DNA from 4 places in the Leptolyngbya sp. FACHB-671 genome. Region 3 is predicted to be linked to each of the others. Evidence: predicted binding sites of a transcription regulator. Region 3 holds the regulator's gene; each other region holds the start of a gene.
What was found. Region 3 encodes NtcA, which controls nitrogen genes in cyanobacteria. Its sites were predicted from a motif close to TTTGTANNNNNNNNTACAAA; they were not measured.
Positions count from the first base shown of each region.

Region 1: a site for NtcA is predicted at 2,150-2,169, ahead of H6F93_RS04595 (MSMEG_0572/Sll0783 family nitrogen starvation response protein). Genes of this name have one in related genera too.
Region 2: a site for NtcA is predicted at 1,966-1,985, ahead of H6F93_RS15305 (DUF3155 domain-containing protein). Genes of this name have one in related genera too.
Region 4: a site for NtcA is predicted at 985-1,004, ahead of H6F93_RS05930 (acetamidase/formamidase family protein). Genes of this name have one in related genera too.

Region 1 is NZ_JACJOV010000051.1:86,567-89,899, reverse strand. Features, by position in the region: gene H6F93_RS04605 (MSMEG_0568 family radical SAM protein) at 1-338, opposite strand, end outside; gene H6F93_RS04600 (Nit6803 family nitrilase) at 283-1,326, opposite strand; gene H6F93_RS04595 (MSMEG_0572/Sll0783 family nitrogen starvation response protein) at 1,495-1,977, opposite strand; gene H6F93_RS04590 (serine/threonine-protein kinase) at 2,307-3,333, opposite strand, start outside.
Region 2 is NZ_JACJOV010000113.1:40,814-44,146, reverse strand. Features, by position in the region: gene H6F93_RS15315 (TetR/AcrR family transcriptional regulator) at 1-425, opposite strand, end outside; gene H6F93_RS15310 (Hsp20/alpha crystallin family protein) at 799-1,239, shown strand; gene H6F93_RS15305 (DUF3155 domain-containing protein) at 1,618-1,938, opposite strand; gene H6F93_RS15300 (GAF domain-containing sensor histidine kinase) at 2,341-3,333, shown strand, end outside.
Region 3 is NZ_JACJOV010000056.1:83,591-86,923, forward strand. Features, by position in the region: gene H6F93_RS33860 (PspA/IM30 family protein) at 1-234, opposite strand, end outside; gene fabI (enoyl-ACP reductase FabI) at 411-1,187, opposite strand; gene ntcA (global nitrogen regulator NtcA) at 1,567-2,241, shown strand; gene H6F93_RS05675 (DUF3084 family protein) at 2,311-3,333, shown strand, end outside.
Region 4 is NZ_JACJOV010000058.1:3,857-7,189, reverse strand. Features, by position in the region: gene recD2 (SF1B family DNA helicase RecD2) at 1-144, shown strand, start outside; gene H6F93_RS05935 (response regulator transcription factor) at 158-832, opposite strand; gene H6F93_RS05930 (acetamidase/formamidase family protein) at 1,208-2,428, shown strand; gene H6F93_RS05925 (bifunctional heptose 7-phosphate kinase/heptose 1-phosphate adenyltransferase) at 2,588-3,333, shown strand, end outside.

The DNA of each region.
Region 1 (3,333 bases), on a different contig from region 3:
ACATTATGAGAATGGAGCAAAGCAATCTTCCAATAAGGAATGCCGTCAGCAGTAGTGAGACTGTAAAACTTTGGTTGTGTAGGAAATGAGATGGGGGCGATCGCCTCCCCGTCTAGCTTCAGCATTGGCAGCACTTGAGCATCCCCAACTTCAATCGCATAGGGCGATTCAGCCGCTCCATCGGTGAAAATGGGTACCATCACCGTCGTGTCATCAATAGTTATTGCTTTATGGTCTGAAGGCCCTGCACCACCCTTACGCCCTGATGCACCAACGGCTGGGTCAATCCATCGCAAACCGTGAGACTGTAACTCTGTAATCAAGTTTTGTTTGTTCATGCTCGTTAGCTGCTTCTCCATTCAGCAATTGTTCAGCAGGGATTGCCTGATGGTGCATCTCTGCGCTCATAAACGGTCTTGCATCGATATTGAGACGAAGCTGAAGTAAGTCAGGACGGGCATAGTGACCGACCGAATCCATCATTCGTTTACGCTTAGTGATAAGAGAGAAGTCTAGATCGGCGATCGCCATCCCCTCCCCTTCTGTCACAGGGGGGCAAAGGTGAGTTCCTTCTGGACTAATGATCGCAGTGTGGCAGCCACCTGTTAACACCCGCTGCATCTTTTCGTCTGGCGTGATTTGGGCAATCTGCTCAGGTGTGAGCCAACCTGTTGCATTCACCACAAAACAGCCCGACTCTAAAGCATGATGGCGAATGGTGACTTCCATCTGGTCAGCAAAGATTTGTCCAACCATTGAGCCAGGAAACTGAGCACAGTGAATTTGTTCATGTTGGGCCATCAAAGCATAGCGGGCAAGCGGATTGTAATGTTCCCAGCAGGCAAGAGCTCCAACCATTCCCACCGCAGTATTCACCACTTTTAGCCCCGACCCATCTCCTTGCCCCCATACCATCCGCTCATGATAAGTTGGCGTAATTTTACGCCGCTTCAACACAAGTGTTCCATCTGCATCAAAGATGAGTTGAGCGTTGTAGATGGAACCATTCTCCCGCTCATTTACCCCTAAAACTACAACGATGTTGGCGGTCCGAGCCGCCTGACTCACTGCCTCTGTCACGGCTCCCGGCACCTCTACAGCTTCCTCATAAAGCCGCATGTGTTCCTTACCCATCAACACGGGGGGTTGAATGAATGAGAAATAGGGATAGTAGGGAACAAAAGTTTCTGGAAATACAACCAGATTTGCCCCTGCTTTAGCAGCTTGGGCGATCGCCTCTAACACTTTCTCAACCGTTCCCTCACGGCTAAACAGCACCGGACTAATCTGCACCGCAGCCGCCCTAACAGTTCGTGAGTAATCCATAGATTTTCCTTAACGGGGGAGATAGTGAGTGATGTTAAGTCGGGTCATCGGTCACTTGTCATTAGTTATTTGCAAGTGTAGAAGCCAATGAAGAATGGCAAGTCACAAATGATAAACAAGCAATGACAAGTGATGAATAACTCATGACCGATGACCAAGAACTCTTCCCTACAGCGTCCAGGTGTCTAAAATAAAAGCTCCCTCCTTGCGGTGCATCAGCACCAAGTCCAACACATCCAGGGGGCTGATCGGACGAATTCCGGCGATCAGAGAGGGTTCACCATGACCATACAGCGCTTGCAGGGCAAAGCGGCACGCATAAACCTTTCCCCCTTCAGCCATAAACTTGCTGAGCTGATTGTTGAAGTTTTGGTGTCCAGGAAATGCTTCATCTCCAATTTTTGGGAAGCCTCGCTGAACGCCCAGGGTGACTCCGGGCCCATACAGCAAAATTGAAGTCTCAAACCCTTTACGCAGCAGACGCAGCGATTGCAGTAGATTGACCAGACCAATCGATCCTTCAAATGCAACAGTGTGGAATGTTACGAGAGCTTTTTCGCCCGGTTCTGCCTGCACATCGGGAAATACTTTCTCTTCGTAATCAACAAAAAAGTCACCTGCTTGATGCGCGGGAATTTCAACTGAAGGCATAGTTGTCTCCTGAAAAGTGGGTCAAGTCCAACAGTCTCTTAACTAACCTGAGTTAAGAGTCCAAATATCTGCTGAGATTGAGACAAATGCTTGATCCGAGATCCATTTCGTTGCGCTTGTCTGCAATCTAATTCGGCTGTTGATTGCAGGTTAAGAGCTTGACTCACTTATTCTTGTATAGTTAGTAACGAAAAGCAGAGTTCTGTTGGTAAGTACAGGCAATATTGAAGGGGTGTCGGAGTGGATTAAGAGCGATCGCCTCCAACAACCTGCCTAAAAAGACAGGTAACTACTTTCTACTAATTACTACTACTAATTACTAACGGCTATTAATAACCCAATCGTTCTCGTGCTTGCTGACGTAAAGGGCCAGCTTGTGGATGATCGGGCTGAATTTGTAAAGCTTTATCGAGAGATGCGATCGCCTGGTCAAAGCGACCCAAGTTCCACAGCGCTTCCCCTCTAGTAGCCCAAGCTTCTACAGAATTGCGGTCAACGGCGATCGCTCGGTCTAGCGCCGAAATTGCCTCCACCGATCGTCCAAAGCTTTGTAACGTGATGCCCATATCAACCCACGCCCCAACTAGGTCTGGCTTTAGTTGGGTTGCCCGTTCAAATAGCCTGAGCGACTGGAGCGATCGTCCCTGCTCTCGGTAAGCTCGTCCTTTACTCCAGTACGCTTCAGCATAATTGGGGTTGATCGCCAAGGCATCGTCACAGGCGACAGCAGCTTCGGCAGGTTGCTGCAAATAGGTAAGGCTGTGACAACGTCCCCAGTACGCCTTAGCATTCGCTGGCTCAAGGGCAAGTAGTCCGTTGTATGCCTCTAGCGCTTGTTGAAACTGCCCACTCTGTAGCAAGCGATCGGCACGGCTTTGCATTTTTGCTGCCCATTCTTCTGGTGCAGGCAGGTTTGGAGCCGCAAGTGAGCGAATCATCGGCATAGCGGGAGCGCCCGCATGAGAACCAACCGTTTCAATCGGAGGGCTAACAGGCTGCAAAAAAGCATCCGTCTGCATCGCGACAAACGTTGTACCTGCGGTGGCGAGCCCAGCCAGTCCTAACCCAAAGCCAAGCTTTGCCAATCGCCGCTTATAGCCGAACGACCGTTCCTCCTTCTGTGAAGCCTGGAGTGGAGTGGATGATGGCTCAGGGTTCTCAAGCCCATTTCCATTCAGTTCATCCGATTGAATCTGGCAGGGAGCCGTCTCTGACTCTAGAGATAGCATTGAAATTTGAACGGTCGTGTCGGAAGGATTAAACACGCTCGTGGAGGCGGACATCAGCTCTGACGCGGTCGTCTCTGTACCTGAAAAGGAAGATTCCAGTGGTGTGTCGACAAATTCAGGCAGGGGC
Region 2 (3,333 bases), on a different contig from region 3:
GTTTGAAAGAAGGCTTCAGCTACATCAGTCATCTTGGCGATTACGTCAGATTGAATGCGATCGCGCAGATCCGGGTGAAATTGCGCTTCCATGAAGCAAACCCGGAGCATGTCAGCATTTTGATGTAGGTTGAGCATTCGTCGCCGCATTACTTGGGCGATCGCCTTGTAGCTGCCCATTTCGCTCAACTCGGTCAACAGATCGGTCAGAATTTCTATCCAGCCCTGCGTCGCAACCTCAATCAAAATCGCTTTTTTGTTCTCAAAATGGCGAAACAAAGTACCCTCTGCAACTCCGGCTGCCTGTGCCAAATCGCGGGTGGTCGTGCCATCGTAGCCCCGACGGGCAAATAACCGTTGCGCTGCCTGTAGAATTCGCGTTTGCGTTTCTACCTCAGTAGTGGGGGGACGATGGAAAATTTGCATAGCCGAGCACTCAACGCCAACAAATATATGTAGGAATATTGTCTACTACTTCATTAGTTAATCCGCAAATCGTTTACACAACATTACGTTGGAAACTTACACCATTTCTATGTCAAGGAATACGGAATAAGGGGCTTAAGCCAATCAAATGATTCTGAGCACGCTCAAATCAAATAGTGTGCATTACGGTTAATAGGATTTTTTATGCGTGAGAACCGAACCAAGGCTTTTGAAGGTGTGGAAATTGCGATTTTTCTTGGGCATGGAAACCGAACTCATTCTATTGATTGCTTTAGATAAAGTAATAACAGATGAAGCCAAGAGATAAAAACTCTTGAACTTCTAAAAGAAATTGAGATTGGAGACAACAACTATGGCACTGGTTCATTGGGCACCATTCAGAGAAATTGAAGGCTTGCAGCGGGAAATGAATCACCTGTTTGACACCCTTGCTCCCGCCGCAAATGGAGAGACTGGAAGAGTTTCATTCATTCCTGCCGCAGAAATTCAGGAAACACCTGAGGCAGTTCACCTAAAAGTTGAAATTCCAGGTCTAGAAGCAAAAGATTTGGATGTTCAAGTGACTGCCGAAGCAGTTTCTATTAGCGGCGAACGCAGATCTGAAACTCGCACTGAAGAAAAAGGTGTGACTCGTTCTGAGTTCCGTTACGGCAAGTTCCGTCGCGTTGTTCCCTTGCCTGCTAGAGTGCAAAACGACAAAGTAGAAGCCGAATACAAAGACGGTATTCTCACGTTGAATTTGCCCAAAGTTGAGGCGGAAAAGAACAAAGTTGTGAAGGTGAATGTTGCTTAAGCATCTCTGAGTTGACTCTAAATTATCGAAGCTAAGAAAAAAGCGGGATCAATTGATCCCGCTTTTTTGCTTATGGCTACAGCGATATGTAGGGGAAGTGAATCTATAAAACCCGGAGAACTTGAGTGGAGACACAACTTTGCGATGCTTTCACTCAGGAAATCCGGGTTTAGTGAATTCACAATCTTGAAGAAATTAAGTCAGCCAGCATAAAGATGAGTTCTTTTGCTACGACTGTCTTTTGCTATGACTGTGCTGAAGCTTGAACACTGAACCGTTACACTTTTCGCGATCGCCCTTAGAGAATTTTGGTCAGCGTTTCACAGAAGCTTGTGTAGGGTAGACCAACCTCATCAGGAACAATTGCGCCTAAGCAAACTAGCGACTAGCAGCAGCTAACGGTAGCATTTCAGCTTCGTCATCTTCTGGCACCCTTAAGCTAGGGAACAGAAAATGATTTTCTTCAACATACTGAGCGCCAAACAGCCCTTTCTCTGCCCAAAAGTACCGATCTGTGGTGTGTTCGTTTCGCTTCACGAGCAGCAAAGCTGGGGGCAAAATGCCTTCAGCTTGAATAAACTTTCGAGCTGCCGTGACGGGTTTCTCTTCGCCGCTTTCGATACTGTACTGAGGCACCAGCTCTAGGATTCTGCGCCCCTCTTGACGACGACGACTCTTACGCTTGCGTCTCCTTGCCAACCCCCTTACCTCCTCTCTTAACTGACAGGTGTAATCGTAGTTACAAAATACGAAAACCGTCGAAAGTATATCGGCTTGAGTTTAAGATTTCAACTCCCCTTAAATTTTCGATACAAAGTCTTAAGATGTCTACAAAAGTTTCTCGCGTTATGCTTATAGCCTTGTACTGTAATGATCCCCGCTGTTGATCTGAGCTAAGATTAGCGGGATCGGGTGGGAATTGAGAAGGGGAATTTATAATTTTTGTATTGAGTGATAAGAGCGATTACCCAAGGGGGAACTGCTTCGCAGCCCTCCTGTTTCCACTGTACGCTGTCAAGGTGATGGGTTATCCGGCTGCTGCGTGGCTGTTGTGTGATTGCTCTATGATTGCCCTGTGACTACCTGTGTGACTGCATGTTGATGCCTGCCAGCTCTGAATTTGTTGCTCTGTGCCGCGCCCAGATTGCGCTGCTGACACAGGGATTAGGCGCATCATTCAGTGCAGTTTATCTGACAGAAGAGTTAACCGATGGTGATGCAAACGCTCAGCTGATTCCCATTGTGACCTACCCAGAGGCAGAAACTTGGCGAGAAGAGCAAATGCCTGCATTTTGGTCAGCCCGGATTGGAACCAGTCCAAGCCTGCGGCTGCTATTGCCCGAAGCTTCAGCTACTCTAAAGCAAATTAACTCGTCCGATACGGGCAGATTTGACCAGAGTACTCATTCTCATCGTCACACTTCTGGGGGTGGTCCATCCGAAAAACTGTCTTACCCGCAGCAGATTGTTTTGCCGCTGATCCATGAAGGGGTCGTGATGGGTTTGCTCGTGACTGCCCGACCTGAGGCAGATTGGACGGTGAGTGAGCAAGCTCAAATTGAAAAGGTCGCTCGAACTTTGGCGATCGCCTGTGTACTCGATCAGCGATCGCAGTGGCTCGACCAGGATTTGCGCCAGCAGCGCCTCTTGCAAGCCCAGCAGCATGATGTGTTTGATGATTTGCTGCACCAGTTCCGCAATCCGTTGACAGCGCTCCGAACCTTCGGCAAACTGCTGCTGCGTCGATTGGCTTCAAATGATGCAAACCGCAGTGTGGCAACTAGCATCGTGCGCGAGAGCGATCGCCTCCAGGAGTTGTTGCAGCAATTTGATGCTGCCATTGATATGGGTGAGGCAAACCTGCTGCCGCCTGTAGACTCTGCACCACCTGCAAGCTGGCAAGCTCAAATCGATGATTCTCAAGCAGCGGATGATATCGTGACTGACCCTAAGCCCGTTCCTTTGCTGCCCGGAACAAATTTCTTGACTGGAACTACGCTAACTCTAGCGCCGCATTTGCTGAGTGAGGTTTTGGAACCGCTGTTGGATGCGGCAGAGGCGATCGCCCAAGACCGCCAGCTAGAGTTACGTTCT
Region 3 (3,333 bases):
TGCTTCATAAAGGGCTGCACCCGTTAACGCACCAACGGCAGCAAGTGGAACGGCACCAAGACTGTAGCCTGTCCCACCTGCTAATATTCCAACCTTGCCAATAGAAGCACCTGTAACTGCTCCTCCAGCAGTTAGGGTAGTTCCCTCGTTCAGGTAAATTTTCTTGCAATCCCCTTCATTGGAGTTCCGATTAGCTCGAACTACTCGGCTAACACGATCGAATAACTGCCCCATAATGCTCTATGCCTCATCGTGTTTTTGCTGGCACCTGCCAACAACACTCCAAGACTAAGCGCAACTAACTTTGAACGTTTAGTGGAGATTACGCAAGTTCTTTTAATCTTCAGATTCTTTTCAGTCTGAAGCTCCACCCAATACAAGAAATTCAAGGTCTAACAAACTTTGTTAGCCTACATTCCCATGATGGCGTAGCCAGAATCAACGTAGAGAACCTGACCCGTAATGCCGCTGGAGAGGTCGCTTGCGAGGAAAGCAGCCGTATTGCCGACTTCGGTTTGGGTGACGGTGCGGCGTAGGGGGGCAATTTCTTCAACGTGGTGAATCATGTCTAGAATTCCACCAACGGCTGAAGAAGCCAGGGTGCGGATTGGGCCAGCAGAGATGGCATTTACGCGAATGTTTTGGGGTCCGAGTTCTGCGGCGAGATAGCGGACATTCATTTCCAGAGCTGCTTTGGCGATTCCCATAACGTTGTAGTTGGGAATGACGCGAACACCGCCCAGATAGGTCAACGTGATGATGCTGCCGCCTTCGGTCATAAGGGGGCTAGCGGCGCGGCTAAGCTGCACCAGTGAGTAGGCGCTAACGTCCATCGCCAGGTTGAATCCATCGCGGCTAGTTTTGCTGAAGCCGCCGGTCAGGTCATCTTTGTTGGCAAAGGCGAGGCAGTGAATCAAAATGTCGAGCTTGCCCCATTTCTCCCCAACGGTTTTAAAGGTCGACTCGATCTGCTCATCGTTCTGCACGTCGCAAGGCAAGAACAAGCTGGGTTGGAGCGGCTCTACCAGTTCTGCCACTTTCTTTTCATACCGTCCCTTTTCGTCGGGCAGAAAGGTCACGCCCAGGTTGGCTCCAGCTTGATGAAGCTGTTGGGCGATTCCCCAGGCGATCGAGCGGTTGTTGGCGATGCCTGTGACGAGAGCGTTTTTGCCAGTCAAGTTCAGCATGAGAATCTGTGAAAAATCTTTATTTAGGCGCAACTAGGAGAATACTGGAAAACTAGGATCTAAGGATAGAGGATTCGTTTTGGTGTGGTCGTTTCACTTTAGGGCGATCGCCTTGTATCGCAGATAACACAAGCCTTTCGAGTCCCTTCATCAAAGCTCAAACCTGGCTTAATTTTGAACAAGTTCAGCGCTACCGACGCAAAGTTATGTGGATTTACTGAGGGACTTTCGATACAGGTTGGCAGATTTTGTATCGTCGTGTACAAAAAACAGTCTCGCAGTTAAGTTTTAGTGTTCTAAAGTCAGAGATCTCTCACAGGAAGCAGGGGATCTATGCATGACCTGATTCAGTCTATACGACAGTGGGTAGGGCGAGGGTATGGTAGTGACGCAAGATAGACCACCGCTAGCGAATGTATTTCGGCAGCTGAGTGGCGGGGCTTTTCCGCCTGTGGTGGAGTCGTTTGATCGAAGTAAGACTATTTTCTTTCCGGGTGATCCCGCTGAGCGCGTCTATTTTTTGCTCAAAGGAGCCGTGAAGCTGTCCAGAGTCTACGAGGCTGGAGAGGAAATTACGGTTGCTCTGCTGCGAGAAAACAGCGTGTTTGGCGTATTGTCTCTAATCACGGGACATCGCTCTGATCGGTTTTACCACGCCGTTGCTTTTACACCTGTTGATTTGCTTTCGGTTCCAATTGAGCAGGTTGAGAAGGCGCTGAAAGATAACCCTGAGCTGTCGATGCTGATGCTCCAGGGACTTTCATCTCGGATTCTGCAAACCGAGATGATGATCGAAACGCTGGCACACCGAGATATGGGTTCTCGGCTGGTGAGTTTCCTGCTGATTCTTTGCCGCGACTTTGGCATGCCCAGCCCGGATGGGATCACGATTGACCTGAAGTTGTCGCATCAGGCGATCGCCGAGGCAATTGGTTCTACCCGCGTGACAGTAACTCGTCTGCTAGGTGACCTGCGGCAAGATAAGATGATATCTATCCACAAAAAGAAAATTACCGTTCATAATCCTGTTGCCCTTAGCCAGCAATTTACTTAAGTCAACGCATCGACTCGTTCACCTCGTTCAGAATGCAGTAGGCTGTATCTGGACTGTTTCTAACCAGCGATGACCGCTCAGTTAGTCCTGATTGCAGCAATTTTAGTACTGGGGGGGGTGATCGCCACGGTGGGCGATCGCCTTGGGATGCGGGTGGGTAAAGCTCGGCTGACCCTGTTTAACCTGCGCCCCCGACAGACTGCAACGATTGTTACCGTTCTCACAGGTAGCGTTATTTCTGCTTCTACTTTTGCGCTCCTGTTTGCCTTGAGTGAGCAGCTTCGTCGCGGTATTTTCGACTATGAAGAAATTCAAGAGAACTTAACTACTGCCCGCCAAGACCTGGAAGAGGTGAGCGAGGAAAAGCAGCAAATTGAGACTCAACGAGATCAGGCAATTGAGCAACAAATGGCTGCCCGGAGGCGACTGCGACAGATTAATCGGGATTTGGAAGCGGCGGTCGCTCGTCAAGCCGGAACCGCTGCTCAACTTAACCAGGCTCAAAACCAACTTAACCAAACTCAGCGCCAACTGGGTCAGATCCGTTCTAGTTTTGAGCAGGCCCGTGTTCAACTGGGTCGGGTCACACAGCAGGCAAATAGCCTCCGGTCAGAAATTCGGGAGCTTCAGGTTGGGCGGCAGCAGTTAATTCGACAGCGAGAAGAAGAATTAGCGCTGCGGGATCAGGCGATTGCCGAACGGGAAGAACTGCTGCGTCAACTCGAAGCCCAAAGAACATTCCTCGTTCGAGAGGTGCAATCTCTTGAGCGAGAGTTTCAAGGCTTACGCCAGGGCAACGTTGCTCTCCTGCGGAATCAAGCTCTTGTATCTCGTGCCTTTCGCATTGTTGATCCGGCTGTCGCGCCTCAGGTAATTTATCAACTATTGCTAGAGGCTAATCGAGTCGCAGTCCAAGAAATCTTACCTGATGCAGATAACTTAGATCAGCAAGTCATCGATATTACAAATGCTGAGGTTGAGCGTTTAGTCAGTCAAATTCGGGATGGACAGGAATACGTTGTGCGGATTCTTTCGGCAGGCAACTATGTCGTGGGAGAACCGTGTGTCGTAGCTGGGGAATCCTGTATTCAG
Region 4 (3,333 bases), on a different contig from region 3:
ATTTACACCGGACTGACTCGTGCTAAAAAACTGGCAATTCTGGTGGGACCACAAAAGGCGATCGCCCTTGCCGTCCGGCAGGTCAAAGACCAGCAGCGATACACGCTTTTAGAGAAACGCCTGAGCGGACATCTGGACTTTTAGGAATAGATATCGACTAAATCTGCTTTAGCCGATATCCCAAGCCATGCACCGTCTCAATCAGGTCTTCAGGCGCGCCAGAGACTCTTAGCTTTTGGCGCAAACTTTTGATATGTGCCTTGACCGTGTCTTCTTCGGGTGGCTCCTGCAAAGACCAGATGTGCTCAATCACCGCGGCCCGACTGAGAACGCGGCGACCGTTGCGGATGAGCAATTCTAAAATGGAGAACTCTTTGGGGGTGAGCCGGAGGGGGCGATCGCCATACTGCACCTCATAGGTACTGGGGTTTAGCTGCAAACTGCCCCACTGCATTCCTGGAGAGGAACCAGAACTGCCGCGACGCAGGAGGGCACGAATTCGAGCCAACAGTTCTGGCAGGTCAAACGGTTTTACCACATAGTCGTCGGCTCCCGCATCCAGTCCAGCAATTTTGTCAGCGCTAGTGTCACGGGCGGTGATCATCATCAGCGGTTGGTGATAGCCTTGAGTTCGCAGACGTTGGCAGAGGCTCATGCCATCCAGCTTGGGCAACGTTACGTCCAGCAAAATCAGGTCATAGGGCAAGGTTGTCACCTGCTGCCAACCTTTTTCCCCATCCTTAGCAACATCTACAACATAGCGTTGGTCAGTCAGCGCCTCGGAGAGCGCTTCGCCTAACCTGGCATCATCTTCAACAAGCAAAATTCGCATACGCACAACCGACCCAGCGCTATCAGTAAGCAGTTCTTGGATCTCGTAAAATTTAGACTCCCTTGTGTCGTAGGTAGGCGTTGTGTTAAAGGATACATTTTAGAGTGAGAGTCAGAATTAGAGTACTACTTTTGGCATAACCAGGAATGAATTTTGTAGCATATGCTACAAAATTCATTCCTGAAAACCTGTTCACTAATGCCATCTACCGGAATTTAAGGAGCTTCCAAGCTCGGCCTTGCGTATTCATACGTAAAACTAAGAAATCTAAAGCATCTACTGTTCCCTTTGTCCGGTTTTGCGTCTTGATCACGTAGGTTCTAGCCCTGAGGAAACTCCTTAAGCACGGGTGTAGGAGCGAACTAGGAGATAAAGGTGAGAAAAAAGCAAGGTTTTCGGCTAGAGCGACCTGTAGATCAGATTCGTTCAGGCATCAGCTTGGTCACTGAAACAATTAGAGGACGCAGTCGCCGGTTTCGCAGGTTGAGATTGACCGCAGGTGTGACTGCGGCGATCGCTCTCTCTCTGTGGGCAATTGTAGGGGGCGTGTTTCCTTCTCCAGCAACGGCAACTGGTCAGACCTATGAGGTCTTGTCTACTCCTGAAAACGTGATTTGGGGAGAACTGTTTAAGCCAGACAGTGAGCCGATTTTGCGAGTGCAGTCGGGCGATCGCTTGGTTATGCAAACTGTTTCTCACGAAGGCATTTTGGCTGACCAGGGAGACACCATCGAATTTCTCACAGGTAGTGGTATTGCTGAATCAGATATTTTGCCTGACCAGTTGCAGATCAAGGCAGAGGTCGAGAAAACTGGCCCTGGCCCACACGTGATCACTGGTCCCATCTATGTAGAAGGGGCAGAACCGGGAGACGTACTGGAAATCAAGACCCTCAACATTGATTACCGCGTACCCTACGGTGTGATTTCTAACCGTCATGGCAGAGGTTCTCTCCCAGGGGAATATCCTGAGAATGGTGAACCGATCTACACCAAAGTCATTCCCATTGACCGCGAGAATGACATCGGCATCTTTAAGCCAACGAATGGACTGCCTAACTTAAACATTCCGCTGAAGCCATTCATGGGACTGATGGGCGTTGTTCCGGCTGATCCTGAAGATGCAGTCAATTCAGTTCCGCCTGGTTTATACGGCGGCAACGTAGATATTAAGCTTTTAGGAGTAGGCAGCAGCCTTTATTTACCCGTTCAAGTGCCCGGAGCGCTATTTTATTCTGGCGATCCTCATTGTGCTCAGGGTAATGGAGAGGTTGCGCTGACAGCGATCGAATGCTCTCTCACGCCTACCTTTGAGCTCATTGTTCATAAAGGTATGACGCTAGAAGCGCCAGTCGGTGAAACCGAAGATGCCTGGATTGCAGTTGGTCTTGACCAAGACTTGGATGAGGCAATGAAAAAGTCGGTGCGTGAGTATCTACGAATCACCAATGAGGAATATGGCTTGACTAAGCCAGACGCGCTTCTCTTTGGCAGTGCAGCAATCGACTTTGAGGTTTCTCAGGTTGTCGATATCGTCAAAGGAATTCACGGAGTGATTCCTAAGGAGCTATTTGCACCACTAACCCAAGGAAATTAGGGATTAGGGGTTGGGGGTTAGGAATTAGGGGGGATGCGTCGCCCCTAATTCGCCTGTAGATTATGGAACGATCGCTATCAGTCCACAAGACGCGATTTATCTCGTTTCTCCAAGAAGGCTAACCCCCAATCTCCAACCCTCAATTTCTAACAACCGCCTATGACCCTAGAAGCTGACTTTACTGTTCAACTCCGATCTGCGGCTGATCGGCTTTGGCAACTTTTAGAGAATTTTGGGCGATCGCAAGTCCTGGTAGTCGGCGATCTCACCCTGGATGAGTTTCTAACAGGACAAGTTGAGCGAGTTTCGCGGGAAGCTCCCGTGCTGATCCTGCGGCATGAGACGACGCGGCAGGTGCCGGGTGGGGGAGCCAACGCAGTTTACAATTTGGCGAAGCTAGGAGCGCAAGTCAAGGCTGTTGGGCTGGTCGGGAAGGATGACCAGGGAAATGCGCTAAGGCAAATTTTTGAAGCAGCAGGAATTGATACGCAAGGAATTTTGGTCGATCGGGATCGACCCACCGTGACCAAAACTCGCATCTCTGGTCATGCTCGCCAATCCGTAACCCAGCAGATCGTGCGAATCGATCGCAAATCAGATAGCTTGCCCGATCTCAGCCTGCAACTTCAGCTAGCAGAATACATTCAACAGCAGGCAAAGGATGCTCAGGCGGTAGTCTGTTCCGATTATGGAGATGGCGGACTAACTCAACCTGTAATTGAGGCAGCTCTGTCCCATACTCAAACTGTGGTAGATGCCCAAACTGAGTTGCATCGCTACGCTGGAGCCTTTTTGTTTACGCCAAACTTGCCGGAGGCAGAACTCGCGGTGGGATATGCAATCGCCTCTCCTGAAGCACTCGAACGAGCCGGACGTGACCTCTTAGCGCTAACTCAGGCACAGCA